2 regions of the Microbacterium sp. CFBP 8794 genome follow, and region 1 is predicted to be linked to the other one. Evidence: predicted binding sites of a transcription regulator. Region 1 holds the regulator's gene; the other holds the start of a gene.
What was found. The regulator HspR, encoded in region 1, represses chaperone genes until heat shock. The targets are predictions, from matches to a motif close to AAGTTGAGTCNNNNNGACTCAACTT.

Region 1 (15,560 bases):
GCTCGGTGCGTGTGTCGACCGACGAGGTCGCCTCGTCGAGGATGAGCACCGACGGACGCGCGACGAACGCCCGCGCGATGGTGATGAGCTGTTTCTCACCCGCCGAGACGTTCGCGGCGTCTTCGTCGAGGACGGTGTCGTACCCCTCGGGGAGCGAGTGCACGAACTGGTCGACGCGGGTGGCGACGGCGGCTTGCTGGATCTCGTCGTCGGTGGCGGTCTCGCGGCCGTAGCGGATGTTGTCGCGGATCGTCCCCGCGAACAGCCACGGGTCTTGCAACACCATGCCGGTGCGCGAGCGGACGTCGTCGCGGCGCAGTTCGGCGATGTCCTGACCGTCGAGCAGGATGCGCCCGCCGTCGAGCTCGTAGAACCGCATGATCAGGTTGACCAACGTGGTCTTGCCGGCCCCCGTCGGTCCGACGATGGCGACCGTCTGACCCGGCTCGACCCGGAACGACAGGTCGCGGATGAGCGGGCGATCGGGCGAGTACGCGAAGCGGACGTTCTCGAACTCGATGACCCCGCGTCCGTCGCCCGGGCGCGGGGCGTCGGGGGCGTCGGGGTCTTGCTCGTCGGCATCGAGCAGGGCGAAGACGCGCTCGGCCGAGGCCGTACCAGACTGCACGACCGCGGCCATACCGCCCAGCTGCGACAGGGGCTGCGTGAACTGCTGCGAGTACTGGATGAACGCCTGCACGTCGCCCAGGCGGATCTGCCCGCCGGCCACCATGAGCCCACCGAGCACCGCGATGCCGACGTAGGTGAGGTTTCCGACGAACATCATGCCCGGCATGATCATGCCGGAGAGGAACTGGGCCCGGAAACTAGCCTGGTAGAGCTCTTCGTTCTCGACCTCGAACTTCTCGCGGGCGTCTTTCTCGCGGCCGTAGACCTTGACCAGCGCGTGACCCGAGAACGACTCCTCGACGCGGGCGTTGAGACGGCCCACCTTCTTCCACTGCTCGCCGAAGGCCTTCTGCGACTTCGGGCCGATCACCCCGAAGATGACCGCCATGAGCGGGAGCGAGATGAGCGCGACGAGGGCCAGCTGCCAGGAGATGGTGAACATCATGATGAGCACGCCCACGACCGTGAGCACGGAGGTGAGAGCGCTCGAGAGCGACTGCTGCATCGTCTGCGTGATGTTGTCGATGTCGTTCGTGACCCGCGAGATGAGCTCACCGCGCTGCACCTTGTCGAAGTACGACAGGGGGAGCCGGTTGACCTTGGCCTCGACGTCTTCACGCAGGCGCCACATCGTGCGCACCATGATGATGTTGATGACGTAGCCCTGGATCCACGACAGCAGCGACGAGCCGACGTAGATGGCCAGCACGGTCACGACCACGATGCGCAGCGCATCGAAGTCGACGCCCGCGCCGACCTGGAAGTTGTCCATCGCGCCGACGATGTTGGCGATGTCGCCCTGCCCGGCGGAGCGCAGGGCGTCGACGACGGTGTCTTTCGGGGTGCCGGCCGGGAACTGCTCGGCGAGCCCGCGCGAGACCACGCCCTCGAAGATGATGTTCGTGGCGTTGCCGAGGACGCGCGGGGCCAGCACCGCCAGCACGACGCCGAGGGCCCCGAGCACCGAGACGAGCCCGAAGGCCCCGGCGTGGGGACGCAGGAGTCCGATCAGCCGGCGGAAGCTCGAGCCGAAGTCCGAGGCCTTGCCCGGCGCGACGCTGTCCCAGTCGCCCGAGTTCAGACGGGCCTGTTCGGCGAGCTCGAGTTCGGCGCGCTCCTCTTCGGTGCGGGTGTCGGGGGTGCTCATGCTTCGACCCCCAGCTGCGACTCGACGATCTCGCGATAGGTGGTGCTGGACTGCAGCAGCTCCTCGTGCGTGCCGACGCCGGCCATGCGTCCGTCTTCGAGCACGACGATCCGGTCGGCGCCGGTGATGGTCGAGACGCGCTGCGCGACGACGATCTTCGTCACCTCGGGGAGCTCTTGCCACAACGCCTGCCGCAATCGGGCGTCGGTGCTGAGGTCGAGGGCCGAGAACGAGTCGTCGAAGACGAGCACCGCCGGCCGGTGCACGATCGCTCGGGCGATGGCGAGGCGCTGGCGCTGCCCGCCCGAGACGTTGGTGCCGCCCTGGGCGATCTTGCCGTCGAGGCCGCCCTCCATCGCCTCGACGAAGTCGCGACCCTGGGCGATCTCGAGCGCGTGCCCCAGTTCGTCGTCGGTGGCGTCTTCGCGACCGAAACGCAGGTTGGACGCCACCGTGCCGCTGAACAGGAACGGGCGCTGCGGCACCAGGCCGATGCTCTTCCACAGCAGGTCGAGGTCGGCCTCGCGCACGTCGACGCCGCCGACGCGGACGGCACCCGCCGTCACGTCGAACAGACGCGGGAGCAGGGAGACGAGGGTCGTCTTTCCCGCCCCCGTCGATCCGACGATCGCCACGGTCTCGCCGGGGTGGGCCGCGAACGTGACGCCCGACACCACGGGCGACTCGGCTCCCGGGTACGCGAAAGCGACGTCGTCGAACTCGACGGTTCCGACCGAGGGGAAGACGGTCACCGGGTTCGCCGGACGCTCGAGCGTCGAGTGACTGTCGAGCACCTCTCCGATGCGCTCGGCCGACACGGCCGCGCGCGGGATCATCACCGTCATGAAGCTCGCCATGAGCACGCCCATGAGGATCTGCGCCACGTACTGCATGAACGCGAAGAGGGTACCGATCTGCACGCCGCCGGCGTCGACCTGGATGCCGCCGAACCAGATGACTCCGACGACGGTGACGTTGAGCACCAGCATCGCCAGGGGGAACAGCAGCACGAAGAGCGAGCCCACCTTGCGACCGACGTCCATGATGTCGGTGTTCGCCTCGCGGAAGCGCTCTTCTTCGATGCGCTCGCGCACGAAGGCGCGCACCACACGCACTCCGGTCAGCTGCTCGCGCATCACCCGGTTCACGGCGTCGAGCTTGGACTGGTAGCTGCGGAACAGCGGCACCATGCGGGCGATGATGAGGGCGACCGCGACCAGCAGGATCGGAACGGCGACGCCGAGCAGCCAGCTGAGACCGACGTCTTGCTGCAACGCCATGAAGATGCCGCCGAGGGCGAGCAGCGGGGCGCTGACGAGCATGGTGGCGCCCATCATCGCGAGCATCTGCACCTGCTGCACGTCGTTCGTGTTGCGCGTGATGAGGGAACCGGCGCCGAACTGCGACAGTTCACGCTCGGAGAAGCCGCTGACCTTCTCGAACAGATCGAGCCGGATGTCGCGGCCCGCGGCCATGGCGGCGCGCGCGGCGAAGTAGGTCGCGACGACCGAGGCGACGATCTGCCCGAGCGAGATGCCGAGCATGATCATGCCCTGCGACCAGATGAACCCCGTGTCGCCCTGGGCGACGCCGCGATCGATGATGTCGGCGTTCAGGCGCGGCAGATAGAGGGATGCCATCGCCGCGACGAACTGGAACACCAGCAGCGCCACGAGGAGCCAGCGGTACCGGGACAGGTAGCGGACGAGGATCTTGCCGAGCATGGGACCTCCGGAGCAGGTCTGACGCGGCCGCCGTGACCGCGAAGACCAGCCTGGCACCAACCTCCGACACCGGGGAACCATTTCTGCAACTCAGCGCCCGTTCGGTCGCGGCTCGTAGGGTGGAGCCATGTCTCGACTGCAGGCCGACGCCGCCGCCGACCTCTGGGTGCCCGTGACCGGTTCACTCGGCCTCCGCGGCCGACGACACCGCAAGGCCGCCCTCGGCATGCTGCTCGGCCAGGCCGCCCGCACGACGGGCACCGCCCCCCGCCCCGGCGGCGGCGCCTTCGCGTGGATGCTGAGTCAAGCCGCTCCGCTGCTCATGCGTCGCGCCGGTGGCCGCGTTCTGGTGTGGGTGTGGAAGAGCGCGCCCGAGCTGCTCGTCGTGATGGCACAGCTGCAAGAGGCCACCGCGCAGCTGCGCACCGCGCGCGCGATGATGCCGATGGAGTACGACGACACGGAGTCGTTCCGCAATCCGCACCTCGGCGTCGGCGAGAAGCTCGCGATGCCGCTGCCGATCGATCCGAAGACTCCCCCGTTCGCGACCTACACGTGGGACACGGGCTCGCACTTCGTCACGGTGACGGCGGTGTGCGCCGACCGCGAGCGGTTCGGCACCGTCATCGGCGCGGTCGACGACATCGCACGCACGCTCCGCGTCGTCGACGACCTCTCGGTCGGAGAGACGCCGACGGTGCTGCGGATCGATCCGGCCTGAGCCGCTGCCCCGCTCCGGCCGAGCCGTCGGGGCACCGTGCACGCAGACCCTTCGAGGAGCTCGGGACCTCGGGGCGGCGGCGGGGTGTCAGTCGTCGTGGATGTCGCGCGGGCGCCAGAGCACGATGTCGGTCGCGCGACGCACGCGCGAGCCGTGGCGGAGCGTCACGACCGAGCCGGTCGCGCCGGCGGCGAAGACGCGCGCACCGGGGCGGGACTGCCGCTCGATCGTGAGCTGCCGCTCGAGGTCGTTCACGCGGCGGGCGAGATCGTGCACGCGCTCCTCGAGGGCGAGGAGGCGCGCGATCGCGGGAAGGCTCATGCCTTCCCCCGACAGGCGGGCGACCTCGCGCAACTGCTGCACGTGGCGGCTCGAGTAGCGACGCGACCCGCCCTGGGTGCGCGCGGGCACGACGAGACCGAGCCGGTCGTACTGCCGCAGCGTCTGCGGGTGCATGTTCGACAGCTCGGCGGCGGCGGCGATGGCGAAGATCGGGGCGTCTTCGTCGATCTCTCTCTCGGACACGTCTTCACCTCTTTCGTCGTGCCGGGTGCGAGTGCCGGGTTCTCGGCATCCTGACGTATCGGATGCCGAGAACCGCGACGACGCGCGTGGGATGCGTCAGCGCGCCTTGGCCATCAGGTCGGCGCGCGGGTTCTCTTTCGGTTCGAGCTCGTGGAAACGCTCGAGGGCCTCGCGGGCCGCGTCGTCGAGGTGCGTGGGCACCGCGACCTGGACCTCGGCGAGCAGGTCGCCGACGCCCTTGGTCGACTCGATCCCGCGTCCCTTGACGCGCAGCACCCGTCCCGACGGGGTGCCGGGGGCGACGCGCAGTCGCACCGGCTCCCCCCCGAGTGTCGGGACCTCGATCGTGGCGCCCAGAGCCGCCTCGGTGAAGGTGACCGGCACCGTGACCCGCAGGTGGAGGCCGTCGCGCGTGAACACCGGGTGCGGACGCACCGCGACGGTCACGACGATGTCGCCGCTCTCGCCGCCGTCGGGCGACTTGCGTCCGCGGCCGCGCAGGCGGATCTTCTGCCCGTCCGACACCCCGGCCGGGATCTTCACCTTGAACGGGACGTTGTCTTCGCCCTGCAGGGTGATCGTCTCGCCCTTGGCCGCCGTGACGAAGTCGATCGTCGTGCGCGCCGTGACGTCGGATCCGCGCTGCGGTCCGCCGTAACCGCGGTATCCGCCCGAGGTCTGACCGAACCGGCCGGAACCGAAACCGGCGCCGCCCTGCTGGTCGAACATCGAGAAGAAGTCGTCGAAGCCCCCCGGAGGGGCCCCGGCGCCGCCACTGCGCGGTTGACCGAACCGGCTGAAGACGTCGTCGAAACCGCCCCCGCCGCCGGTACCCGGTGCCGAGAAGCGCGCCCCCGAGCCCATGGCCCGGATCTGGTCGTACTCCTCGCGCTGCTCCGGATCGTTGAGCACCGAGTAGGCCTCGCTGATCTCTTTGAACTTGGCCTCGGCCTTCGCGTCACCCGGGTTCGAGTCGGGGTGGTACTGGCGCGCGAGCTTGCGGTAGGTCTTCTTCAGATCGGCCGCGCTGACGCTCTTGTCGACGCCGAGGACCTTGTAGAAGTCCTTGTCGAACCAGTCCTGACTCGCCATGTGTCCTCCTCTTAGGCCGGCACGGCGACGACGACCTTGGCCGGTCGCAGCTCGATCGAGCCGAGGCGGTAACCGACCTCGACGACCTCGAGGATCGTCGTCTCGGTCACGCCGGGGGTGGGCGCCTGGAAGATGGCCTCGTGCTGCTGCGGGTCGAAGACTTCGCCGACGGCGCCGTACGACACCACGCCGAGGCGCTCGGCCACGGCCCGCACCTTGTCGCCGATGGCGGCGAAGGGCGTGCCCTCGACGAGGTCGCCGTGCTTGACCGCGCGGTCGAGGTCGTCCATGACGGGCAGCAGGCCCTTCACGGCTTCGCCCTTGGCCCGCTCGATCTCGCGCTCGCGCTGGTCTTCGGTGCGCCGACGGTAGTTGGCGTACTCGGCCTGCAGCCGCTTGAGGTCGATCAGCAGTGAGGCCTCCTTGTCGGAGGAAGCCCCCTCTGCCGCGGCCTCGGGCGTCTGCTCGGCGCCGAGGATGTCGTCGATGGTCAGGCCCTCGGCATCCGGGTCCTGTGTCTCGGACTGCTCGCCCGACGGCGCGGGGCCGGAGGTGTTCTCCTCCGGCCCCGTCTCGTCAGGACCGGCGCCCGAGCCCGTGGGCTGTTCGTCGTCCTTGTGTGCCATGGTCTCTGCTTACTTCTTCGTCTCGTCGGTCGGCTCGTCGTCGACGACCTCGGCGTCGATGACGTCTTCCTCGGGGTTCGGCGTCTCACCGTTGCCGGGCTGGCCGACGTTCGGGTCGGCGGGCTCGCCCGCGGCCTGCGACGAGGCGTAGATGGCCTCGCCGAGCTTGCCCTGGCTCGCGTTCAGCTTGTCGAACGCGGTCTTGACCGCGTCGTCGTCATCGCCGGCGAGTGCCGTCTTGAGCGCGTCGACATCGCCCTGGACCTCGGTCTTGACCTCGGCGGGGAGCTTGTCCTCGTTCTCCTTGATCAGCTTCTCGATCGAGTACGACAGGGTCTCGGCCTGGTTGCGGGTCTCGGCGGACTCGCGGCGCTTCTTGTCGTCGGCCGCGTTCTCTTCGGCCTCGCGCACCATGCGCTCGATGTCTTCCTTGGGCAGCGACGAGCCGCCCGTGATCGTCATCGACTGCTCCTTGCCGGTGCCCTTGTCCTTCGCCGAGACGTGGACGATGCCGTTCGCGTCGATGTCGAAGGTGACCTCAACCTGCGGGATGCCACGGGGAGCCGGGGCGATGCCGGTGAGCTCGAACGTGCCGAGCGGCTTGTTGTCGCGGGTGAACTCGCGCTCGCCCTGGAAGACCTGGATCGCGACCGACGGCTGGTTGTCGTCGGCGGTGGTGAAGGTCTCGCTGCGCTTGGTCGGGATGGCCGTGTTGCGCTCGATGAGCTTGGTCATGATGCCGCCCTTGGTCTCGATACCGAGGCTCAGGGGGGTGACGTCGATGAGCAGCACGTCCTTGCGCTCACCCTTGAGGACACCGGCCTGCAGGGCTGCGCCCACGGCCACGACCTCGTCGGGGTTGACGCCCTTGTTGGCGTCCTTGCCGGTCTCCTTCTTCACGAGCTCGGCGACCGCGGGCATGCGGGTCGAGCCGCCCACGAGCACCACGTGCGCGATGTCCTCCACCTTGACGCCGGCCTCGCGGATGACGTCGGAGAAGGGCTTGCGCGTGCGGTCGAGGAGGTCCTTGGTGAGGTCCTCGAACTTGGCGCGCGTGAGGGTCTCGCTGAGCGAGACGGGGCCCGAGTCGGTGAGCGACAGGTAGGGCAGGTTGATGGAGGTCGAGGTAGAGCTCGAAAGCTCCTTCTTGGCCTGCTCGGCCGCTTCCTTCAGACGCTGCAGGGCGATCTTGTCGCCCGAGACGTCGACACCGGTCGTGTCCTTGAACTGCTTGATGAGGTAGTCGACGACCCGCTGGTCCCAGTCGTCGCCACCGAGGCGGTTGTCGCCCGAGGTGGAGCGCACCTGGATGGTGGAGAAGTCGTCGTCCTTGCCCACTTCGAGCAGCGAGACGTCGAACGTTCCGCCACCGAGGTCGAAGACGAGGATGAGCTCGTCTTCCTTGCCCTTGTCGAGGCCGTAGGCGAGAGCCGCGGCGGTGGGCTCGTTGATGATGCGCAGCACGTTGAGGCCCGAGATCTCACCGGCCTCCTTGGTGGCCTGACGCTCGGCGTCGTTGAAGTACGCGGGGACCGTGATGACCGCGTCGGTCACGGTGTCGCCCAGGTACTCCTCGGCGTCGCGCTTGAGCTTCTGCAGGATGCGGGCCGAGATCTCCTGCGGCGTCCACTTCTTGCCGTCGACGTCGAACGACCAGGTCGTGCCCATGTGGCGCTTGACGCTGGAGATGGTGCGGTCGACGTTCGTGACGGCCTGGCGCTTGGCGGTCTCACCGACGAGCACCTCGCCGTCCTTCGTGAAGGCGACGACCGAGGGGGTCGTGCGGAAACCCTCGGCGTTGGCGATGACCTTGGGCTCGCCACCCTCGAGCACGCTCACGACGGAGTTGGTCGTACCGAGGTCGATTCCCACTGCACGGGGCATATGTGTCTCCTTGCTTGTGAGCCGGACGGATGCCACGACTCGGGGTTTTATGAAGTCTCTGCGGGGGTTGAGCCCCGATGACTCAACGTTATCGGGGCTCTGCATCGAGGTCAAGCCGAGTTGATATGAATTGGCTCAACTTCTGGATACCGTGTGTCGCACGCCGCCGGCCATGTCCCGAAATGTGCAGCAGCGAGGGGTCTAGGCAGCACGAAGTGGGACATGCCCCGCCCCACAGCGTCCCCAGCGTCTCGCGCAGCGCAAACCGTGTCCCGAAATGTGCAGCCCCGAAGGGCCCAGGCAGCACGAAGTGGGACATGCCCCGCGCCACAGCACGCGCGCGGCGTGAGGACGACACCGGGCGGCGGCCGCGCCTGGGCCCGCTGCACGCACGACGCCCCCGCGACCCGAAGGTCAGCGGGGGCGTCGGACGGATGCCGCGGGGTCAGTCGCGATCGCGGTCGCTCTCACGGCGCTGCGGGCGGTCGCTGCGCTTGGCGGAGCGTCCGCCACCGTCGAGGCGCAGGTCGATCAGCTGGCCCGAGATGCGGGTGTCGGCGAGGCGGCCGATCGTGTCGCTCGACAGGTCGGCGGGCAGCTCGACGAGCGAGAAGTCCTGGCGGATCTGGATCGCACCGAAGTCGTTGCGACGCAGCCCACCCTCGTTCGCGAGAGCGCCGACGATCTGACGCGGCTCGACGCGCTGGCGACGACCGACCGCGATGCGGTAAGTCGAGAAGCGCCCCGAGGTGTCGCGGCGTGGACCGCTGTCGCGCGATCCACCGTCACGCGAACCACCGTCGCGGGAAGCGCCGTCGCGCGCGGGACGCTCGCTGTCGAAGCGCTGCTGACGGAAGGCCTCGGCCTCGAGCAGCAGCGGGGTGTCGCCCTGGGCGACCACGGCGAGCGCTGCGGCCACGTCGGCCTCGGGCACGTCGTGGTGCTCGACGTAGTGGGCCACGACGTCGCGGAACGTCGCGATGGCGGCGGTGTCCTCGAGGGCGGTGGTGATCGCGTCGTCGAAACGGGTGAGGCGCGTGGCGTTGACGTCGTCGACGCTCGGCAGCGACATCTCGGTCAGCGGCTGGCGCGTGGCCTTCTCGATCGCGGTGAGCATGCGGCGCTCGCGCGGGGTGACGAAGCTGATCGCGTCGCCCGTGCGGCCGGCGCGACCGGTTCGGCCGATGCGGTGCACGTACGACTCGGTGTCGATCGGCAGGTCGTAGTTGACCACGTGGCTGATGCGATCCACGTCGAGACCACGCGCGGCGACGTCGGTGGCGACGAGGATGTCGAGCTTGCCGGACTTCAGCTGGTTGACCGTGCGCTCGCGCTGCACCTGGGCGACGTCGCCGTTGATGGCGGCGGCGGTGTACCCGCGGGCACGCAGCTTCTCGGCGACCGTCTCGGTCTCGTTCTTCGTGCGGGTGAAGACGATCATGCCCTCGAAGTTCTCGACCTCGAGGATGCGCGTGAGGGCGTCGATCTTCTGCTGGTACGACACGATCAGATACCGCTGGCTGATGTTCGTCGAGGTCGCGGTCTTGGTCTTGACCGTGATCTCTTCGGGGTTGTTCAGGTACTGAGCCGAGATGCGGCGGATCTGCGCCGGCATGGTCGCCGAGAACAGCGCGACCTGCTTCGTCTTGGGGGTGTCGGCGAGGATCGTCTCGACGTCTTCGGCGAAGCCCATCTTGAGCATCTCGTCGGCCTCGTCGAGCACGAGGTACTTCAGCTCGCTCAGGTCGAGGGTGCCCTTGTCGAGGTGGTCCATGATGCGACCCGGGGTGCCCACGACGATGTCGACGCCGCGGCGCAGCGCCGACAGCTGCTGGCCGTAGCCCTGACCGCCGTAGACGGGGAGCACCGAGACGCCCTTGATGTGGGCGGCGTACTTCTCGAACGCCTCGCACACCTGGAGCGCGAGCTCACGGGTGGGGGCGAGCACGAGGGCCTGCGGGTTCTTGTGGCCGGTCTCCATCTGCGACAGCACCGGCAGCGCGAACGCCGCGGTCTTGCCGGTACCGGTCTGCGCGAGACCGACGACGTCGCGACCCTGCAGGAGCACGGGAATGGTCGCGGCCTGGATGGCCGACGGGGTCTCATACCCGACGTCCTTGAGGGCTTTGAGCACGTTGGCATCCAGACCCAGGTCGGAGAAGGTGAGCGGGGCGGGGGTGGTCTCCGCCTCAGCGGAGTCGACGGGGTTTTCGGATGCCATGACTCCACGGTAGTCGGCTCCGCGCCGCCGTGCGGGCTCGGCGGTAGCCTGAATGAGCGCGCCAAGGGTGGCGCGGCGTCGCCTCGGGGGTACCGGGCGTTCACCGGAGGGGCCTAGCGTGACCCATATGACCCCTCCCGAGCCCGCCTCCGCCCCCGTCAGCACCCTCCGTCGGCCGGTGCTCGCCTGGGCCCTGTGGGACTGGGGATCCGCCGCCTTCAACGCGGTCGTGACCACGTTCGTGTTCAGCACCTACCTGGCGAGTTCGCTGTTCGTCGATCCCGCCGTGGTGGCCGCGGCGAACGGCAACGACGACGACCCCGCCCTCGTGCGCGCCCTCGCCGACAACGCGAGCCTGGTCGGCGTGGCGCTGATGATCGCCGGCATCGTCGTGGCGCTCGTCGCCCCCGTGCTGGGCCAGCGCTCCGACGGCACGGGGCGCCGCAAGCTCTGGCTCGGCATCAACACCGGCCTCATCGTGCTGTCGATGGCCGCGATGGTCTTCGTCGAGGGCACGCCCGAGTTCCTCGTGCTCGGCGCCACCCTCATCGCGGTCGGCAACGTCTTCTTCGAATTCGCCAGCGTCAACTACTACGCGATGCTCACGCAGGTCTCCACGCGCGAGAACATCGGCCGCGTCTCGGGCTTCGGCTGGGGCATGGGGTACGTGGGCGGCATCGTGCTGCTGCTCCTGCTGCTGGTGCTGTTCATCCAGAGCTTCGGCGCACCCGATGCCGGGGGGCTTCTCGCCGTGCCGAAGGAGGGCGGGCTGAACATCCGCCTCGCGGTCCTGGCATCCGCGGTCTGGTTCGGCGTGTTCGCCGTTCCCGTTCTGCTGCGCGTTCCCGAGATCCCGCCGCAGCAGCGCCGGGTGCGCGTCGGCTTCTTCCGCTCGTACGTGGTGCTGTGGGGCACGTTGCGCTCGCTGTGGCGCGACAGCCGGCAGGTGCTGCTCTTCCTGGTCGCCAGCGCGGTGTTCCGCGACGGCCTCGCCGGCGTGTTCACCTTCGGCGCGATCATCGCGGCGCAGGTGTTCGGCTTCAGCTCGACGGAGGTGCTCTACTTCGCGGTCGCGGCGAACGTGGTGGCCGGTATCAGCACGTTCTTCTCGGGGCGCCTCGACGACCGCTTCGGACCGAAGCGCGTGATCGTCGTCTCGCTGATCGGCCTGATCGTCCTGGGCAGCGTCATCCTCTTCATCGGCACCTCGGTGCCGGCGTTCTGGGTGGCGGGCCTCGGGCTCGGCCTGTTCGTCGGACCCGTGCAGTCGGCCAGCCGGTCGTTCCTCGCCCGGGTGGCTCCGGAGGGTCGCGAGGGTGAGATCTTCGGCCTTTACGCCACAACGGGCCGAGCGGTCTCGTTCCTCGCGCCGGGCCTGTTCGCCCTGTTCGTCGGGATCACCGGCGACACCCGCCTCGGCATCGTGGGCATCGTGCTGATCCTGGCGGTCGGGCTGGTGCTGATGGTTCCGGTGAAGGCGCGGCCGGCCGTCATCCGCTGAGGCGGGCCGGGGCCCGGCACGCCGTCAGCTCAGTCGCGCGGCCAGGCGTCGGCGAACTTGCCGAGCAGGCGGGCGAACTCGACGCGCTCGTCGTCGGTGAACGACTCCAGCGCGGAGCGCACGGCATCCCGTCGTCGACCGCGGAAACCCGAGACCATCCCCTCGCCCTCGGGTGTGAGGCGCACGCGCGTGCGGCGGGCGTCGTCGGGGTCGGGCTCGCGTGCGACCAGACCCATCTGCGCCGCCTGCTGAACCAGCCGCGAGGCGCGGGGCTGGTCGACGCCCACCGCCTCGGCGATCTCGCTCACCGACAGCGATCCGGATGCCGCGATCAGAGCGTCGAGTAGGCGCAGGCGTGCGGGTCCGCCGAAGCGCCCCTGTGCGGGGTCGGCCCAGGGCGGGGTGCCGCGCCCCCAGGGTCCGCCGAATCCCCCGCGTTCGCCGTGAACGTGCGGGTGATGGTGCCCCTCGGCGCCGAAGGGCGGGCGCGGGCGGCGTCCGCGCAAGCGCCCGAGAGCGGCGGCGATCTCGTCGGCGGGGTCAGTGGCCATGCGGGAATTTTACATGTCGCTTGACAAGCATCAGAGATACATGTCACAGTACATCTGTTGTCACATGACATGTATCGGCGGATGGACCGCCCCGAAAGGACACCCCATGAACACCTCCACATCACCTGATGCCCGCAGCCTCGCCCACCGCCTCACGACGGTCGGTCACGCGCTGCACCACCGCCTCTTCACGCAGCTACGCGACAGCGAGCTGCACCCCAAGACCGTGATGATCCTCAGCGCCATCGACGGACGGATCGACGCGCCCTGGGTGCACGACCGTCTCGCCCGCGGCGGCAAGCGCGTCGACGCTCTCGCCGAGCGCGGCTGGATCGAGCGCGGCGACGACGGCTGGCGACTGACCGCCGGGGGTCGCGAGATCCTCGACCGGGTGGATGCCGACCGCGCGGCCCTGCTGGCCGACGTGCCGGCCGAGCAGCTGGAGCGCCTGGCGACGGCTCTCGATGCCCTCTCGGACGCGCTGGGAGTCGACGCGACCGCGACGTCACCGGAGCGCGGCTTCCGCGGCCCGGGACGCGGCGGTTTCGGCCCCGGTTTCGGCCCCGGCCCGCGCGGGTTCGGTGCACGCTTCGGCCGGGGTTCCGGCCACGGCGATCACGAGGCCGAGCACGGCGGTCACCGCGGACACACCGCGGATCGGCCGTGCGCGGGCGACGAGCGCACCCACGGCGGCCGAGGCTTCGGCCGGGACGGCCACGGCCACCACCGTGGTCACCAGGCCGCGCAGCACGCGTTCGAGCGCGGCTTCGACGCCGGGTTCCGCCGCGGCCGCGAGTCGTCGGCATCCGAATGATCCCGCAAAATCACGAAGCGGCGAGGACTCCCGAGGGGGCCTCGCCGCTTCGTCGTCGGGTCAGCGTCCGACGGACCCGGCCTCGGTCGAGCCGACGTCGGTGCGGTGGAAGTTGAGCGCGGAGCGCGAAGCCGTCGGCCCGCGCTGACCCTGATAGCGGTTGCCGTACGGGCCCGAGCCGTACGGGTTCTCGGCGGGCGAGGTCAAGCGGAAGTAGCAGACCTGCCCGATCTTCATCCCCGGCCAGAGCTTGATCGGCAGCGTGGCGACGTTCGAGAGCTCGAGCGTGACGTGGCCCGAGAAGCCCGGGTCGATGAACCCCGCGGTCGAGTGCGTCAGCAGCCCCAGGCGGCCGAGAGACGACTTGCCTTCGAGGCGCGCGGCGACGTCGTCGGGAAGGTTCACCCGCTCGAAGGTCGACCCGAGAGCGAACTCGCCCGGGTGCAGGATGAACGGCTCGTCGGGAGCGACCTCGATGAGGCGCGTCAGCTCGGGCTGCTCCTCGGCGGGATCGATGAAGGGGTACTTGTGGTTGTCGAACAGCCGGAAGTAGCGGTCGAGGCGCACATCGACGCTCGAGGGCTGCACCATGGCCGGGTCGAAGGGGTCGAGCCCGAGGCGTTTCGCGTCGAGTTCGGCTCGGATGTCGCGATCGGAGAGCAGCACGGCCCCAGCCTAGGGCGAGGGTCGTTTTCGCGGGGGTCTGTGACGGACGACGGGGAGCACGACGACCGGACGCTGTTATGCTGGCCGGGCTGCCGCAAGGCGCACGGGGCTGTAGTTCAATGGCAGAACTTCTGCTTCCCAAGCAGATAGCGCGGGTTCGATTCCCGTCAGCCCCTCCATGTGTGACTCCCGGACTTGTGCCGGACTCTCCCGCGTCGCTTCAGACTGACGCCCTTTCGCCCGGCGCTCGCTGTTCCCGCGCCGCGCTCCGACGCCTCCTCGTGGATCGATCACGATCCCGTCGGTGCGTGGTCGAGGGTGACGACGAGTTTCCGCGCCGATACGCCGAGGCGAAGGGTGTCGATGGCTCCCTGGATCGCCGTAAGGCCGTGCCCCGCGAGGTGGGCCTCGGGGTAGAGGTGGTGGCTGCCCGAGGCGAGAGCGGCGGGGAGATACCCGCCCCAGACGGCCGGGCCGACGGGAGACGTGGCGATGGCGCTTCCCCAGATGAACGATGCTCCGATACCGCGGGCGCGACTGCGCACCTGGAGGAGAGCCGTCCGCGTTCCAAGCTTCAGGAAGAGGCGGACGCGAGCGAGGGAGAGGCCTCGACGGCGGGGTTGATCGTAGAACGAGACGGGAGGGCTCGCCATCGCGATCTGCGTGGCACCGGTTGCGCGCGCGATCCTCAGACAGGGCTCGGCCGACCCCGTCGCCACGGCGAGGATCCCCGCCACCGCGGAGCCGCCGACCTCGTCGATGATCCGATTCGCAGCGTCCGGGTCGTGGTAGTCGAAGACGGCTTCTGCTCCCAGCCGCCTCATCCGTTCGTGGTTCTTCGCCGAGGCTGTCGTGATGACCCGATAGCCGGCCGCTCGGGCGAGCTGGATCGCATTGCCTCCGACCGCCGTCGCGCCGCCCCAGATCACGACGACCTCGTCGCGAGGCGCCGAGTTTCCGAGACGGGAGTAGTCCAGTCCCAGTTGGTCCTTCTCGAACAGGCCGGCCGCCGCGGTGGATATCGCCAGAGGCAGGACGACGGCCTCCTCGAAGGTGACGGCGGCCGGCAGGACGGCGGCCAGGCTCGCATCGACCGCGACGTAGGCCTGGAAACCGCTCTCGGAGACGGCGTCCCGTCCTTTCTCCAGGCCCATCGCGTACGCCACGACGCGGTCTCCGACGGCGAAGTCGTCCACGCCGGCACCGGTTTCGACGACGACGCCCGCGACGTCCTCCCCCAGGACCACCGGGTAGCGCAACCACCCGTACATGACGGTGCCGTTGGACTGGATGATCGCGTCGAGCGGATTCACCGCCACCGCGCGGACCTCGAGCAACAGCTGCCCCACCCCCGGCTTCGGCATCGGCGCAGCTCGGACCGTCAGGTCTGCATAAGGAGAATCGATCCACGCCGCCGAGTTGTCGCTCATTCTTCCGCTCTCCGATTCTGATGACATT
Region 2 (15,560 bases), on a different contig from region 1:
TCGGCTCCGGGGAGCCGGTCGGCGGGAGTGTTCATGGCGTTCCTTCCGTGGGGTGTGCCGCCACGCTAGAGGCGACCGCCGACCGCGCGAACGGGCTTGACGACCGCCACGGGGTGCGCAGGGGGCGTCCGGTGAGGCGCGGCCCCGGTGCCGGACACGCTGGATAGGCTCGGAACCAGCTTCGAAAGGAACCGCAATGCAGCAGCGTCCCCTCTCCCGCACCGGCCGTGACGTCTCGGTGATCGGCCTCGGTACTTGGCAGCTCGGCCCCGACTGGGGCGGTGTCAGCGAAGACGAGGCCCTCGCCGTGCTGGCCGCCTCGGCCGACGCCGGCGTCACGCTCTTCGACACCGCCGACGTGTACGGCGACGGCCGGTCCGAAGAGATCATCGGAAAGTTCCTGAACGACACCGCCGCCACGGGCATCACCGTGGCGACCAAGATGGGCCGTCGCGAAGACCAGGTGCCCGAGAACTACACGATCGAGAACTTCCGTGGGTGGATCGACCGCTCGCGGCGGCTGCTCGGCACCGACACCCTCGACCTCGTGCAGTTGCATTGCCCGCCGTCAGCCGTGATCGACGACGACGCCACCTACGACGCGCTCGACCAGCTCGTCGCCGAGGGTGTCATCGCCGCCTACGGTGCGTCGGTCGAGACGATGGAGCAGGCCCTCTCGGCGCTCCGCCGGCCGAACCTCAGCAACCTGCAGATCATCTTCAACCCGTTCCGGCTCAAGCCCCTCGACGAGGTGCTGCCGATGGCGGCCGAGAAGAACGTCGCCGTGTTGGCCCGCGTGCCGTTGGCGAGCGGTCTGCTCTCGGGCAAGTACACCGCCGACACGACGTTCGACAAGGACGACCACCGCACGTACAACCGCAACGGCGAGGCGTTCGACAAGGGGGAGACGTTCTCGGGCGTCCCGTTCGCCGAGGGGGTGTCCGCGGCCGACGAGCTCAAGGCCTCGCTTCCCGAGGGAGTCACCCTGCCCGCCGCTACGCTGGCGTGGATCGCCTCGCGCGAGGGCATCACCTCGGTGATCCCGGGCGCCCGTTCGGTGGCGCAGGCCACATCGAACGCCGGGGCCGCACAGCTCCTCGACGAGGGCTTCGACCTCGACGCCTTCGACGCGTTGGTGCGTGACGTCTACGACCGCCGTCTGCGGGCGGAGATCCACCCGCAGTGGTGAGCGTCTGACACGCGAAAGCCGGGTCCGCCCCGAAGGGTGGACCCGGCTTTCCTGTCTATGACGTCAGCTGACGTCGCCGCGCCAGGCGCCGGACTCGGCACCGCGCGACTCGATGTACTTCTTGAAGTTGTCGAGGTCCTTCTTCACCGAGTGGTCGTCGGCGCCGAAGACGGCACCGAGCTTCTCGAGGACTCCGGTGGGCTCCCAGTCGATCTGCACGGTGACGCGCGTCTCGTCGTCGGAGAGACGGTGGAACGTCACGACACCCGCGTGGTTCTCGTCGCCGCCGACGCTGTTCCAGGCGACGCGCTCGTCGGGGTGCTGCTCGGTGATCTCGGCGTCGAACTCGCGCTCGGCACCGGCGATCTTCACCTTCCAGTGCGTGAGGGTGTCGCTCTTCTGCGTGATCGACTCGACGAAGCTCATGAAGTGCGGGAACTCCTCGAACTGCGTCCACTGGTTGTAGGCGACGCGGACGGGAACGTTGACGTCGATGGTTTCGATGACCTGTGCCATGGTGTCCTCTTTCGTGTGGTTTCCGGGGCTGGTCCCAGTCTTCGCTCGTCACGGGCGAGCTGCCCCCGGGGTTGAGGGATCGGCTCGCGTGCCCTATGGGCGTGCGCGGCGCGCCGGGGTCGTTCGGGGATTCGCCCCGCGGCTTAGGCGCGACCGCGCAGGATCAGGTGCCAGTAGACCCAGGGCAGCACCCGACGGTCGGCGATCCACGACAGGGCGCGCTCTCGATACAGCGAACGCCAGAAGGGGATCGTGGGCTGCAGGCGCCCCTGACGATCGAACTCGGCGAAGACGACGGTGCCGCGCGACACCGTGAACGGCACGACGCTGTAGCCGTCGTACTTCGCGGAGGGGGAGCGCCCGGCTCTCACCGCCGTCATGTTCTTCACGAGGGCTTTCGCCTGCTGCCGGATCGCGCCCCCGGAACGGCGGGTCGCCACCGCGGCGGCATCGCCGACCGACCAGATCTCGGGATACCGCGTGTGCTGCAGCGTCTCGGGATCGACGTCGACGAACCCGTGCGGATCGTCGGATGCCGCCAGCCCGCTGCCGGCGATCCACTCCGGCGCCCGCTGCGGAGGGACCGCGTGCAGCACGTCGTACGCCAGGGTCTCTTCGGCCTCGCCGTGACCGATCGTGATCGTCTGCGCCTCGGCATCCACCGACCGCACCTCGCGGCTGTAGTGCACCTCGATGCCGTACTCGTCGAGTTTGCGCTGCAGCTCGCGGTCGATGGCCGGGATGCCGAAGGGCACGGGGTCGGGGGCGACGAAGACCACGCGCAGGTCGTCGCGCACACCGATCGCGCGCCACCAGTCGCACGCGAGGTACATCGGCTTCTGCGCGGCCGCGCCGCAGGACGCGGGCTCGGGCGGCTGGGTGAACACGACCGTGCCGGAGCGCAGGTCGCGCAGCACCGGTGAGGCTTTCGCGGCGAGGTCGTAGTCGTAGTTCGAGATGCCGTTCGGTGCCGCCATGGCCTCGGGCAGGCCCGGGATCTGCTCCCATGCCATGCGCAGGCCGGCGCACACCACGAGCTGGTCGTAGTCGAGATGACCGCCCGACACGAGATGCACGCGGCGGGCCGCGGCATCCACCGTGAAGACCTCGTCGCGCAGCCAGCGGGTGCCCGGGGGGATCACGTCGGCCTGCGCGCGGACGGCCTCGCTGGCCCGTGCCGCGCCTCCCGCGATGTGCGACTGGAGGGGCGCGAAGACGTGCTGCGTCCGCGGCTCGATCACGGTGATGTCTCCGGCGCGGGCCCGGTGGAGGCGTCCGGCCACCGACAGTCCGGCGTTGCCCCCGCCGATGATCACGATGCGGGGGGTGTCGGCGCGAGCGACGGTGCGGCTCGAGTCGTTCATGGGGGATCCTCTCGTCTCCCTCACCGTGTCGTCATCGGCAGCGGGATACCACCCGGTTGACAGCGTCGGTCGGGCGGACGACCCGGGCGCTGGGGAACGACGAAGAGGGCTCGCCGTCGGCAGGAGCGCTTCTCCCGCGCCGGAGCGGGGGCGCACCCGTCGAAGCGCGTGGTCCGTGCGCGGGCCGGGCCTGTCAAGGGGCGGGGCGCGGCCGCGTCGGCATCGTTGGATGGAGGCACCGCCGATCAGCGGTGACGCACCCCGGTGCGTTCGACGAAAGGATCCTCATGAGCGACGCCTCGATCGACCCGTCCCCCGCCGACTCGTCGACCCCCGCCGCCGACGTCGGCATCGCGGGCGTGCAGCCCCTGCGCGACGGCGACACCTCGATCGAGCCCGACCCCGCGCTCGACCCCGCCCAGGCGGAGTGGGATGCCACGACGGCCCTCGACGAGGGCGTCGACCCGCAGGACATCGCCCCCGCGACCGCGACGGGCGCAGACCCGGCCGAGATCGCCGCCGACGACACCGACATCCCGTTCGACGACATCCACCCCGGGTCCACCGGCACCGACTCGCAGGGTCAGGATCCGGGCGTCGTCGAGCTCGGCGAAGAGGGCCAGGGCGACCTGGCGCCCGAAGACCTCTGAGCGACGCGCGAGAGAGGGGTCGGTCCGTTCGGGCCGACCCCTCTCTTCGCGATGGATTACTGCTCGATGAGCTGCGGTTCGCTCTCGTGCGCCCGGATGACGCCGTCGTGGTCGTCGGTGGCCACCGCGATGCGGCGCGGCTTCGCCTTCTCGCTCACCGGGATCGTGACCGACAGCACCCCGTTGCGGTAGGCGGCGCTGATGCCGTCGGTGTCGATGCCCTGGCCGAGGTTGAGCTGGCGGACGAAGGTGGCCGTCTCGCGCTCGCGGGTGATCCACTTGACGTCGTCGCCGGTGGCGAGGGTGCGTTCGGCGCGGATGGTCAGCAGCTGACCGTCGACGTCGATGTCGACCGAGCCCGGGTCGACCCCGGGAAGGTCGGCCGAGAGCACGTAGTGGTCGCCGTCGCGGTAGAGGTCCATCGGCATCCGGCGCGGTCCGCCCCCGCGACGGGCGTCGAGAAGGGTCGACGCGAGGCGGTCGAGGTCGCGGAAGGGGTCGTAAGTGGCCATGGTCGGTTCTCCTTTTCGGTCGGTCCGGATATCGGCATCCGGAGTTCGATGAAGTTGAGCCTTGTGCGCTCAACGTGGCAGCAGATTAGCACTCTCGATAGGAGAGTGCCAAGACCGTCGAGTGTCCAAGACGCGCCGTGCCGGGGTCGCTTTCTGCGGCGTGTCCTGGACACTCAACGGGCTGGCGCGCTGGCGCGGTGACGCCGTGGCGCGGTGACGCGATGGCGCGGTGACGGAGCGGGTCAGCGCGTTCGAGCACGGCGCCGCGGTAGCGTCATCGGGTGATGGATGCCGCGGCGAAGCCGCCCCTCGTGCGGGCGCTGTGGGGCGCGACCCACCCGGGGCCGACCCTGGTCGTGACCGTTCTGTCGCTGGCCCTCGGCCTCGCCGCCGGGGTCGAGCCCGGGCGACTCGCGCTGCTGGTGATCGCCGTGTTCGCGGGGCAGGTGTCGGTGGGCCTGTCGAACGACGCGATCGACGGCGCGCGCGACGCCGCCGTCGGCCGCTCGGACAAGCCCATCGCCGGGGGAGCGATCACTCCGGAACGTGCGCTCGGGGTGGCCGTGGCGTCCGCGCTCCTCGCCGTGCTCCTGTCGGTGCCGCTCGGCCCCGGACTCGTCGCCGCGCACGCGGTGGCCTTGGCCTCGGCGTGGGCCTACAACGCCGGGCTGAAGTCGACGCCGGTGTCGATCGTGCCGTTCGTGCTGAGTTTCGGGCTCTTTCCGTCGTTCGCGACGCTGTCCCTCGCCTCTCCCGCGCTGGCTGCCCCGTGGGCGTCGCTCGCGGGAGCCACCCTCGGCGCGGCCGTGCATCTGACCAACGTCGTTCGCGACCTCGACGACGATCGGCGCACGGGCGTGCGGGGCCTTCCGCACCGCCTCGGTGCGCGGGTCTCGGTGGTGCTCGCGGCGGTCGGCGTCGTCGCCGGAGCGGTGGCGGTGCTGATCGGCACGGATGCCACGGTGCTCGGCGCGATCTTCTTCACCGCCGTCGTCGCGGTGGCGGCCACGGCCGTGGTGCTCGTGCTCGTGCGCGCGCCCGGACGCGCGGTGTTCCAGCTCACGATGCTGGCGGCGCTGCTGCTCGCCGCTCAACTCGTCGTGACCTGACTCCTCCCACCCGGGCGGCTCGTCAGTCGCGGGCGGCGCGATCCAGTCGCATGGCGTACGCGCGCGTGAACAGCGCGCCCCCCGCCCCCCGCAGCATGGTGCGCAGCGCCCCGGTGCGCAGGGGGTGGGCGAGCGGGCCCGTGGCTCGCCCGAGCATCGTGTTGAGCCACGCCAAGCGCGCCGCGTGCCGCGCCGAGGCCAGACGGTCGGTCTCCCATCGTCCGAGGCCGACCGCCTCGCCCGTCCGCACCCACCCGGGCAGCAGCGGGGCCAGCGTGAGGGCGTCGAGCAGTCCGAGATTCATCCCCTGACCGCCGATGGGGCTCACCTCGTGGGCGGCGTCGCCGACCACCACGACGCGTCCGCGCCGCAGCGCCGGGGCCACGGCGCGCCGCACGCGGAACGTCGTCGCGTCGGCGATGTCGACCTCGAGCCCCGCGCGCTCGGCGACGGCCCGCGCGAGGGTGCCGGCGGCATCCGCCACCTCGTCGGTGCCCGCCCACGCCACCAGCCGGCGGCGTCCGCCGGGCAGCGGGAACGATTCCAGCACGCCCTGGCGTTCCAGGTGCACCCGGGCGATCGGGCCGCCGGGAGCGACGACGTCGGCCATGACGTAGCGGTCGGGGTAGTGGTGCGTCCGAACGGCGCCGGGGCGGTACACGAGGTCGCGGCCCGCCCATCCCGAGGCCACGACGACGACGCGGGCGCGGATCTCCTCGTCGCCGTGCGGACCGGTGGCGCTCACGCGTACGCCCGGGCCGTCGTCGTGCACGGCGGTGATCGCGACCCCCCGACGCACGCGCGGCGCGAGGCCGGTCAGCACCTCCATCGTGTCGGCCTGGGGGAGTGCGGCGACGTAGGGATGACGCGCCCGCAGGCGATCGAAGCGGATCGCCGCGAGCAGCCGGCCGTCGGCCCGCGCCTCGCCGCGGACGATCCTCTCGGCGCGCGCCAGCAGGGCCTCGGTCGCGCCCGACGCCTCGAGGAGGGCGAGAGCGGGGGAGTGGATGCCGATGGCCCGTGACCCGGATCCGGTGCCGGCGCGCTTCTCGACGATCTCGACGTCGACCCCGCCCACCCGCAGGTCGGCCGCCAGCGCGAGGCCGACGGGTCCGGCTCCGACCACCAGCACCTCAGGCACGCTCCGCCCGCCCCTCGGCCACGGCGAGAACACGGAAGGGCGCCGGCGTCTCGACCCGCCAGGGTGTTCCGAGCGCGGCGGCCAGCTCGGGGGCGCGATAGCTGCGTCGGATCGAGCGCAGTCCGTCGACGCGCAGGAACGTGCCGGCCGACAGCGGGGCGATCCCCGCGGCGTACAGGGCGTAGGCCAGTCGGCCGCGGGCGATGTCGGCGTGCAGCACCCGACCGCTCGAGAGGGCGAGCGAGTCCTCGGCGAACGTCGCCAGGGCCGCGGCGTCGAGGTGGTGCAGCACGTGGTTCGACACGACCAGGTCGTAGCGTTCGCCCGCGGCGCGCAGGGCGCCCGAGTCCTGGGCCACGAACCGCACGCCCGGTCGTTCGCGCGCGCGGGCCGAGGCGATGGCGCGGGGGTCGGGATCGGCGCCGGTCCACTCGACGTCGAACCCGTCGCGCGCGGCCAGGCCCGCCAGACGGACGGCGACGTCGCCGCCGCCGCACCCCAGGTCGAGCGCGCGGGCGGGGCGGCCGAGCGCCTGCAACTGCGGGCGGACGCGCGTGCGGTACACGTGCCCCCAGGCCGAGACCAGGCGGTTCACGACGTCGAACCGCCGATACGTCGCCGCCAGGGCGCGCGGGTCGCAGTCGGGGTCGTCCATCAGTTCGGTGAGCGCCGCATCGCGTCGGGCGAGGCTGCGCCAGAGGCCGGTGGCTCCGTCGCTGGTTGCGGGGCCTCGCGCGGCGCTCACGGGCGGCGCAGCGTCAGACGCGCCGCCTCGACCGTCAGGCCGGGGCCGAAGGCCAGCGCGGCGATCCGCTCCCCGTCGGGGTGCGCGACGTCGGCCAGCAGGTCGCGCAGGATGAACAGCAGGGTCGCACTCGACATGTTGCCGTGGGCGCGCAGCACCTCCCGCGAGGGCGCCAGGGCGGCGGCATCCAGGGCGAGAGCGCTCTCGACGCGGTCGAGGATGCTGCGGCCGCCGGGATGCACGGCCCACGCGTCGACGTCGCTGAGGTCGCCCAGCACGTCGGCGGCGATGCCGGCGATCTCGCGCCCGATGATGCGCGGCACCTCGGGGGTGAGGGTCATCTCGAATCCGGAGTCGCCCACCGTCCAGGCCATGTCCTTCTCGCCCTCGTCGGTGACGTGGGTGGCGAAGTCGTCGAGGTCGAGACCGGGGTGCGATGAGTCTCCGGATGCCACGACCGCGGCCGCCGCGCCGTCGGCGAACACCGAGGCGGCGACGATCTGGTCGGGGTGCGACGAGGTCTGCCAGTGCAGCGAGCACAGCTCGGCGCACGCCACGAGTACGACGGCGTCGGGGTCGGCGGTCACGATCCGCGCCGCGAGCCGCAGCGCGGGGATCGCGGCCGCGCATCCGATGAAACCGAGGTGGTACCGCTCGGCCGAGGTCGGCAGGCCGAGGTCGCGCACGAGGTGGTAGTCGGGACCCGGCGCGAACATGCCGGTGCACGAGACGGTCACGACGTGCGTGATGGCATCCGGCGTCCGCCCCGAACCCTCGATCGCGGCGCGCGACGCCTCGGCGAACAGGGCGGGTGCGGTGCGGCGGTACTCCGCGTTGCGGGCTCCCGTGGACGGCATGAGCAGCGTGTCGCCGTCGCGGACGCCGAGCCCGCCCCCGGTGCCGCCGGCGAGCTGCGGCAGCACGACGTGGCGGGTGTCGATGGCGGCGGCATCGAAGGCCGCACCCACCAGGCGTTGGCCCTTGCGGTCGAACCCGGGCTGCGCGGCGAAGAGGTCGCGCAGGGCCGATTGCTCGACGCGGGTCTCGGGCAGGGCCGTGCCGATCGAGAGGATGCGCGCGGTCATGCCCCACTGTAGACACGGATCGGAGCACCGGCGGCGGGGATAGCGCGGTGTCGGTGCGGCGTCTATGGTGACGCGCGGCCTCGCGTGAGCCGAGACGTCACGGAGCGCGCCGACTTCCCATCCCGTAGACGACGACGTTGACGGCGGGGACGGCGAGAAAAAGCATCCAGGACCACGCCCAACCCCCGGCCGCCCCGAGCGCGAAGGCCAGAGAAACACACACCGCCTGCACGATCAACGCCGCCACGACGCCCCAACCGCCGCCGAGGGGTCGCCTCGGCACCGAAGCATCGTCGATGCTCAGTCGCCCCATGACTCGCCACCGTATCCGGGTGTCGCGGAGGACGTCCATCTCGTGCGCGCCCGGTCTGTTTCTCGCCACCCGCGCGTGGGGCGAAATCCGTCGGTCCCGTGCCACAGGGGGACGGTGCTCTCACCCCGCGCCGAGGGTCAGGCGGCCAGGACGCTCGGCAGCAGCAGGCTCGAGATCGCACCGCGGTAATCGTCGACCATGCGCTTGCGGTCGATGCGCGTGCGCGCGGCGAGGGCGGCGCGGCGCAGCTCGCTGCGGCGACCCAGCGCGTCGTCCCAGGCGGCGGCGATCGCGGCGGCGTCGCGGGGCGTGACGAGGCCGAAGCCCGCGACCATCCGGGCGGCGTCGCCGACGTCGGTGGTCACGGGGACGGCTCCGGATGCCGCTCCCTCGGCCAGGCAGAGGGGCGAGGCTTCGCCGAAGGCGCTGGTGAGGGCCACGATGTCGGCCGCGCGATACAGCTGCGGCATGTCTTCGCGCAGTCCCAGGGCGTGCAGCGCCACCGCGCCGTCGATGCCGTTCTCGGCGAGCAGGGCGGTGAACAGGGGATTGTCGCGGGTCATGCCCGAACCGCACATGACGTAGTGGGCGCCGGGGGAGTGCGCCGCATGGCGCGCCACCGCCGCGAGGAACAGCCCCGGGTCTTTCATGGCGTCGAAGCGTGCCGCCAGCAGCACGACGGGGGCGGACTCCGGGATGCCGAGACCCTCGCGGATGCGGTGACGCTCGGCCCGGGTGCCCGGGCGGAAACGACGGGTGTCGATGCCGTTGTCGATGACCCACGCCTGCTCGGTGACGACGCCGGCGCGGGCGTAGGCGGTCGACGTCGACGAGGCGCAGGCGATCGTGGCCGACACGGCGCCGGAGGCCCCGGCATCGCGCAACCACCCCAGCGCCGGCCCCGAATGCGTGGGATCGGAGCGGTGCAGGCACGCCGCCACCGGCCGTGCGGGCAGGAGCCCGGCGCGATCGAGGGCCACCACGAGGCTGAGCGGCTGCTCTTTCAGTGAGAGCACGACGTCGGCGTCGGCGAAGAGATGGGCCGCCCGCTCGAGTTCGGGCCGGGTGAAGTCTTCGGGGTGCACCGGGTGATCGCCCGCGATGCGGTCGAGGGCGTCGATGCGCACCCCGGCGCGGCGCAGACGGCGATAGCGCGTGTCGTCGCGGGCGAGCTGCAGCGACGCGTCGCGACGGGCGGCGGAGGTGAGCGAGAGCACCCGGTGGTGCTGCGCACCGCCGGCGGCGAGACCCGCGATGACGTCGGAATGCAGAATCCGTGCGCCCCCGGCGAAGAAGCCCTCGTACAACGACAGCACGCGCAGGGGTCGAATCATCGAGGGGCCTTCCGGGGGAGGAGCACCGCTCGTGGCGGTGCTGTCGCCGATCACCGCGGATGCGGTCGTCCCATGCTGAAGGGTGGGCCCGGTGCGGCGGGTTACGCCGTGGAAACCATCGTATGAACGCCCGGACACAGGCCGACGCGCCGGCTCCCGGGGGCGGGAGCCGACGCGTCGGCGGAAGGGGCGGTGGTTCAGGCGCGGGGCGCGACCACCATCGGCTCGACGATCGTGCGGGTGCGCGACCAAGGCCAGCGCGGGGCCGGACGCGTCCCCCGTCGGTCCTCGGCCGCCCTCGGCACGATGCCGTTGCCCATCGCGGTCGACATCGCGATGCTCCACACCGAGCCCGCGTGCTGGGCGTCGTCCTGTGCGCCGTGTTGTCCGTAGATCATGGTCTTCTCCTCGCTCCCGTCTCCCGACGGAACTGTCCTTCCTCCGTCATAGACCGGCGGCGAGCGGCGGGGCCCGCCCTTGACAGCGCCGCCCTGCTGCGCATGCGGGGCAACGCCGCGGGTCCAGACGACGGGCCCGGCTCGAGGCGGAGGAGACGAGGGCATCATCCGGCTCCTCCGCGTCGCGACGAGACGGCCTCTGGGATGGAGTCGCTACGATCGGGGGTCGTGCAGACGTCTTCCGATTCTTCGTCGTCCCCCTCGCCGGGGTCCGACCTGGGGCGCGCCCTGCTCGCATACGGCGAGGCTCGGCGCGTCGCCGCCGCCGCCGCCCGCCGCGAACTCGCGCTTAACGAGCTCGACGCCCGCGCGCTCGTGTTCGTCGCCGACAACCCCGGCGCGCGTCCCTCCCACGTGCGCGATCACCTGGGGATCACCTCGGCCGGTGTGACCACCCTCATCGACCGTCTCGTCCAGCGTGGCGCCGTTCGCCGCGATCTCGACGAGGACGATCGGCGGGTCAACCACATCACGGCGACGGTCGATCTCGACAGCCCCCCGTGGAACGCGCTGCGCGCTTTCGACGACGGCATCGAGGCGGCGATCGCCGGCCTGGATGCGGAGCGCGCGGCTGCGGCGGCGTCGCTGCTGCAGCACCTCATCGCGACGGTGGCGATAGCGGACGAGCGCTGAGTCGCCACGCTGAGGCGTGACCGCTCGACCTCCACACCGCGGTGGAGGCGAGGGTGTCAGGCTCGCGCGAGGAACGCCTCGGACCGGGCCTGCAGGAACGAGCACAGTGCCGCCAGGGTGGCCAGCTCGCCGGACAACGCCATGACCCGACCGGCGGGCAGCGGAGCCGCGTCTTCTCGAGGTTCGAAGGTGACGGCCCAGTCGGTCGATCCGACCTCGCTGCTCGGCGCCACGTAGAAGGTCGTCGAGACGCTGCGCAGCTGCGCGGCGACGAGGCCGGCGTCGGCGCCGTCTTCGCCATCCTGCGGGATGACGCGCAGGATCTCCGCGTCGTCGAACCCGAGCGCCCGGAAGTCGTCGACCCACTCCTGGAGCGTGCTCATCGTGCGAAAAGGCATCGGCATCCCCTCGGGTATCGGCACACCCGGCGGCGGCTGCCTCCATTATGTCCGTGCCGGGGCTCCCGCGCGGGGTGGGCCGTCTCGGTGCGGGGTCACGAGCGCCGTACCGAGACGATCCGACCGTCGCGCCGGGGAACGGGGGACGCCGGATGCCGCACCCCGAAGGAGCTGCGTCCCAAATCTTCCCGAGCACGGCGGTGGCGGTCAATGCGATGTGAGACGGGTTGCGCGCCCCGGCCGGAGGTGCGCGCGCGGCGGCCGACGGCGCTGTGGCTGCTTGCTATGAATTGCCCCAGTACGCTGGAACGTGGATGGGGGGCATCCAGGTTCGTGCACGGACGCCCGCGGAGCGCGCGTGAGAGCGGTCCCATATCGATCCTTGCCACGGAGCGCAATGGTCTTGCCGCACGACTTCGGACAATTTAGGAAGACCTCGTGGAGCATACGAACATCGAGACCCGCGACGCCGAGACGGTGGAGCAGTTGTGGCAGTCGGTCGTCCCGGGCGCGCGCATCTCGCGCGCGGAGGTGATCCAGCCCGGTCTGTCCTGGCATGCCGCGACGGAACCGGGGTTCGGTTTCTTCGACTACACGATCGGGTCGACCATGCTCGTCGAGTCCGACCCGCTCGATCACGTGGTCGTCGGCCGTATCGCGGGGCCGCGGGTCGCGGGAACGTATCGGCGGGAGCGCATCGACACCGCGGTGCCGTTCATGGTCGTCGACCGTCCGCTCGAGATCGCGTTCAGTGGGCGCATCGCCGGGGCCGGCGTGTCGTTCGCGCGATCGGAGTTCGACGAGGCCGCCCGGCGTCTGTCGGGCGATGACACGCTGCGCGTGCGGCCGACCGGCTACGCCCCCGTCAGCGAGCAGCGTCTGCGCTACTGGTCGCGCACCTGGGAGTACGCCCGCGACGTGCTGCTGCGCTCGCAGGAACGCTCGCCGCTCGTCGAGAAGCAGGCGCGCACGCTCATGCTCGAGGCGTCGCTGCTGACCTTTCCGACCACGTTGACCGAGGTCCTCGCCGCCGGGCGTCCGGCCCGCCCGCTCCCCGCTCCCGTCCGCCGGGCGAAGGCCTACGTCGAAGCCCACGCCGCAGAGCCCGTGGTGCTGGCCGACATCGCCACGGCGGCTCGACTGTCGCCGCGGGGGCTGCAGTACGCCTTCCGTGCCGCGACCGGGCGCACGCCCATGCAGTACCTGCGCCGCGTGCGGCTCGACGCCGCGCGCGCGGAGCTGCGCAGCGCCGATCCGTCGGTCGACACCGTCGCCGCCGTCGCCGCACGTTGGGGGTTTTCGAACCTCGGCCGTTTCGCGGCGATGTACCGCGGCGAGTTCGGCGAGACGCCGTCGACGACGCTGCGCAGCTGACCCGCGCGCGCGTCGGCGCGTCGCGGTGCCCAGCGGAGCGCGTGGGACGAGGGGAGGACGTTTCTCGTCCTGGCATCCTCCCTGCGTCGCAGCTCCTCCGCTCCGCACGCCGTTGGCGATCCGGGCCGGCTCCGCGGCGCGCCGTCGGTGGTCACGGCCTCGCGCAGCCGGCGTGTTGCGGTGGCGGTGTCGCCCCGGCGTCGGCCTGTTCCGGTGCCCAGCGGAGGGCGTGGGATGAGGGGAGGACGTTTCTCGTCCTGGCATCCTCCCTGCGTCGCATCTCCTCCGCTCCGCACGCCGTCGGCCTGGCCCCCACCCGCGTAGAGGGGCCCCGCGCAGCCGGCCCCGCCCAGCCCGCATGGCGCGGCCCCGGAGCGCAGCCGGTGTCAGTGCCCGGCGCCGAGCCCACCGGTGAGGCGCCCGTGGAATCGGGCGGCGGCGGTGTTCATGCCCTGGAGTTCGACGGTCGTGCCCAGGTGCGCGTACTTGGTCTGAACGGCGTCGAGGGCTGCCACCGTCGAGGCGTCCCACACGTGCGAGCGCGACAGGTCGATGACCACGTGCGCCGGGTCGTGGTGGTAGGCGAACTTCGTCGTCAGGTCGTTGCTCGAGGCGAAGAACAGCTCACCCTCGACGGTGTAGCGCGCCACCTCGCCGTCGACCTCGCGGGTCACCGTCGTCAGGCTCGCGACCCGGCGGGCGAAGAGCACGGCCGCGGCGATCACGCCCACGCCCACACCGATGGCGAGGTTGTGCGTCCACACCGTGATCGCGACGGTCGACACCATCACGACCGTTTCGCTCACCGGCATCCGGCGCAGGGTCGAGGGGCGGATGCTGTGCCAGTCGAACGTGGCGACCGAGACGACGATCATCACGGCCACGAGCACCGCCATCGGAATGATCGCGACGACGTCGCCGAACACGAGCACCAGCAGCAGCAGGAAGACGCCGGCCAGGAAGGTCGAGATGCGCGTGCGCGCGCCCGACGCCTTGACGTTGATCATCGTCTGGCCGATCATCGCGCAGCCGCCCATGCCCCCGAACAGGCCCGACAGCACGTTGGCCGCGCCCTGACCGAGTGACTCGCGCGTCTTCGACGAGGGGGTGTCGGTGATGTCGTCTACGAGGGCGGCGGTCATCAGCGATTCGAGCAGCCCGACGATCGCCATGGCCACGGCGAACGGCAGGATGATCGCGAGCGTCTCGCCGTTCAGCGGCACGTTCGGCAGCAGCAGCGACGGCAGGCTCTCGGGCAGCGCGCCCTGGTCGCCGACGGTCGGCACCGAGATGCCGAACACCACGGCAGCGCCGGTGAGCAGCACGATGGCCACGAGCGGCGCGGGCACGGCCTTGGTCAGTCGCGGCAGCAGGTACATGATCAGCAGCCCCGCCACGGCGATCGGATACACCGCCCAGGGCACGCCGATCAGCTGCGGCACCTGCGCCGTGAAGATGAGGATCGCGAGCGCGTTGACGAAGCCCACCATGACGCTGCGGGGGATGTAGCGCATGAGTTTGGCGACGCCGAGGAGGCCGAGGATCACCTGCAGGATGCCGCCGAGGATCACCGTGGCGAGCAGGTAGTCGACGCCGTGCTCGCGGGCGACGGGGGCGATGACGAGGGCGATCGCGCCGGTCGCGGCCGAGATCATGGCCGGGCGACCGCCCAGGAACGCGATGGCCACGGCCATCACGAACGAAGAGAACAGTCCGAGGCGCGGATCGACCCCGGCGATGATCGAGAAGGCGATCGCCTCGGGGATGAGGGCGATCGCCACCACGAGGCCGGCCAGCACCTCGCGGGTGAGCAGGCGGGGCGAGCGGAGTGCCTGCAGCACGGTCGGCTCGGGGCGCGGACGCGCGAAGACGTCGGTCATGGAGATGCTCCCGGGGGACGCGGCGGAGGGATCCCGCCGATGAGCGGGGAGAATGAGGGGGTCGCGATCGCGACCGAACACACTCTACCGTAACGAGAGGGTTGCGGGATCGGGGATGCCATGAGCGACGCGCGACCGATGCAGATCGGCGAGCTCGCGGAGCGGACGGGCCTGTCGATCCGCACGCTGCGCCACTACGACGAGATCGGGCTCCTCGTGCCCTCCGCCCGCAGCGACGGCGGCTTCCGCCTCTACACGCCCGACGACGAGTCGCGCCTGCTGCTGATCCGCCGGATGAAACCGTTGGGCTATTCGCTCGAGCAAATGGGGGAGTTGCTCTCGGTGGTCGACGGCCTCGCCGACCGGCCCGATGACGCCGCCCTCGGCGAGCGTCTCGAGGCCATCCGGACCGAGGCCATGGAGAGGCGCGAGACACTCCGCCGCCAACTCGACGCGGCCGACGAGTTCGTCGCCCAACTGGCCGCGCGATGACCGTCCACGACATCGAGTTGACGGGGTTCGGCGTGCGGCTCACCCCGGCCCACCCCGACGACGCCGCCGCGGCCTGGCCCCTCACCGACGCCGACCTCTGGGCCCGGATGACCACGCCATGGCCCGAGTCCGTGCCGGCCTATGCCGCGCGCGTCGAGGAGCAGCGGGCGGCACCGGGACTCTTCGCCTTCACGGTTCGGGATGCCGCGACCGGCGAGGTCCGCGGCTCCACGACGCTCTACGACTACGCGCCGTCTCAGTCCCGGGTCGAGATCGGCACCACCTGGTACGGCCGGGCGTTTCAGGGCGGTGCCACCAACCCCGCCGCGAAGCGGTTGCTGCTCGCGCACGCCTTCGACGGGTGGGG

Region 2: a site for HspR is predicted at 4,283-4,307, ahead of IFU19_RS12755 (Hsp20/alpha crystallin family protein). Genes of this name have one in related genera too.

What each region holds. Positions count from the first base shown of each region.
Region 1 covers NZ_JACYTT010000001.1:377,647-393,206, forward strand. The annotation lists gene IFU19_RS01670 (ABC transporter ATP-binding protein) at 1-1,777, opposite strand, end outside; gene IFU19_RS01675 (ABC transporter ATP-binding protein) at 1,774-3,501, opposite strand; gene IFU19_RS01680 (hypothetical protein) at 3,629-4,222, shown strand; gene IFU19_RS01685 (heat shock protein transcriptional repressor HspR) at 4,310-4,747, opposite strand; gene IFU19_RS01690 (DnaJ C-terminal domain-containing protein) at 4,844-5,839, opposite strand; gene IFU19_RS01695 (nucleotide exchange factor GrpE) at 5,851-6,465, opposite strand; gene dnaK (molecular chaperone DnaK) at 6,475-8,349, opposite strand; gene IFU19_RS01705 (DEAD/DEAH box helicase) at 8,795-10,570, opposite strand; gene IFU19_RS01710 (MFS transporter) at 10,698-12,071, shown strand; gene IFU19_RS01715 (MarR family winged helix-turn-helix transcriptional regulator) at 12,101-12,622, opposite strand; gene IFU19_RS01720 (hypothetical protein) at 12,729-13,436, shown strand; gene dcd (dCTP deaminase) at 13,497-14,102, opposite strand; tRNA gene IFU19_RS01730 (tRNA-Gly) at 14,208-14,281, shown strand; gene IFU19_RS01735 (zinc-binding alcohol dehydrogenase family protein) at 14,393-15,532, opposite strand.
Region 2 covers NZ_JACYTT010000004.1:385,222-400,781, reverse strand. The annotation lists gene IFU19_RS12780 (hypothetical protein) at 1-35, opposite strand, end outside; gene IFU19_RS12775 (aldo/keto reductase) at 197-1,189, shown strand; gene IFU19_RS12770 (SRPBCC family protein) at 1,253-1,705, opposite strand; gene IFU19_RS12765 (NAD(P)/FAD-dependent oxidoreductase) at 1,849-3,069, opposite strand; gene IFU19_RS12760 (hypothetical protein) at 3,357-3,719, shown strand; gene IFU19_RS12755 (Hsp20/alpha crystallin family protein) at 3,776-4,231, opposite strand; gene IFU19_RS12750 (UbiA family prenyltransferase) at 4,516-5,340, shown strand; gene IFU19_RS12745 (FAD-dependent monooxygenase) at 5,363-6,481, opposite strand; gene IFU19_RS12740 (methyltransferase domain-containing protein) at 6,474-7,136, opposite strand; gene IFU19_RS12735 (type III polyketide synthase) at 7,223-8,311, opposite strand; gene IFU19_RS12730 (hypothetical protein) at 8,409-8,624, opposite strand; gene IFU19_RS12725 (glycosyltransferase) at 8,762-9,958, opposite strand; gene IFU19_RS12720 (hypothetical protein) at 10,156-10,356, opposite strand; gene IFU19_RS12715 (MarR family transcriptional regulator) at 10,585-11,049, shown strand; gene IFU19_RS12710 (hypothetical protein) at 11,106-11,447, opposite strand; gene IFU19_RS17070 (helix-turn-helix domain-containing protein) at 11,886-12,821, shown strand; gene IFU19_RS12700 (SulP family inorganic anion transporter) at 13,208-14,701, opposite strand; gene IFU19_RS12695 (MerR family transcriptional regulator) at 14,822-15,193, shown strand; gene IFU19_RS12690 (GNAT family N-acetyltransferase) at 15,190-15,560, shown strand, end outside.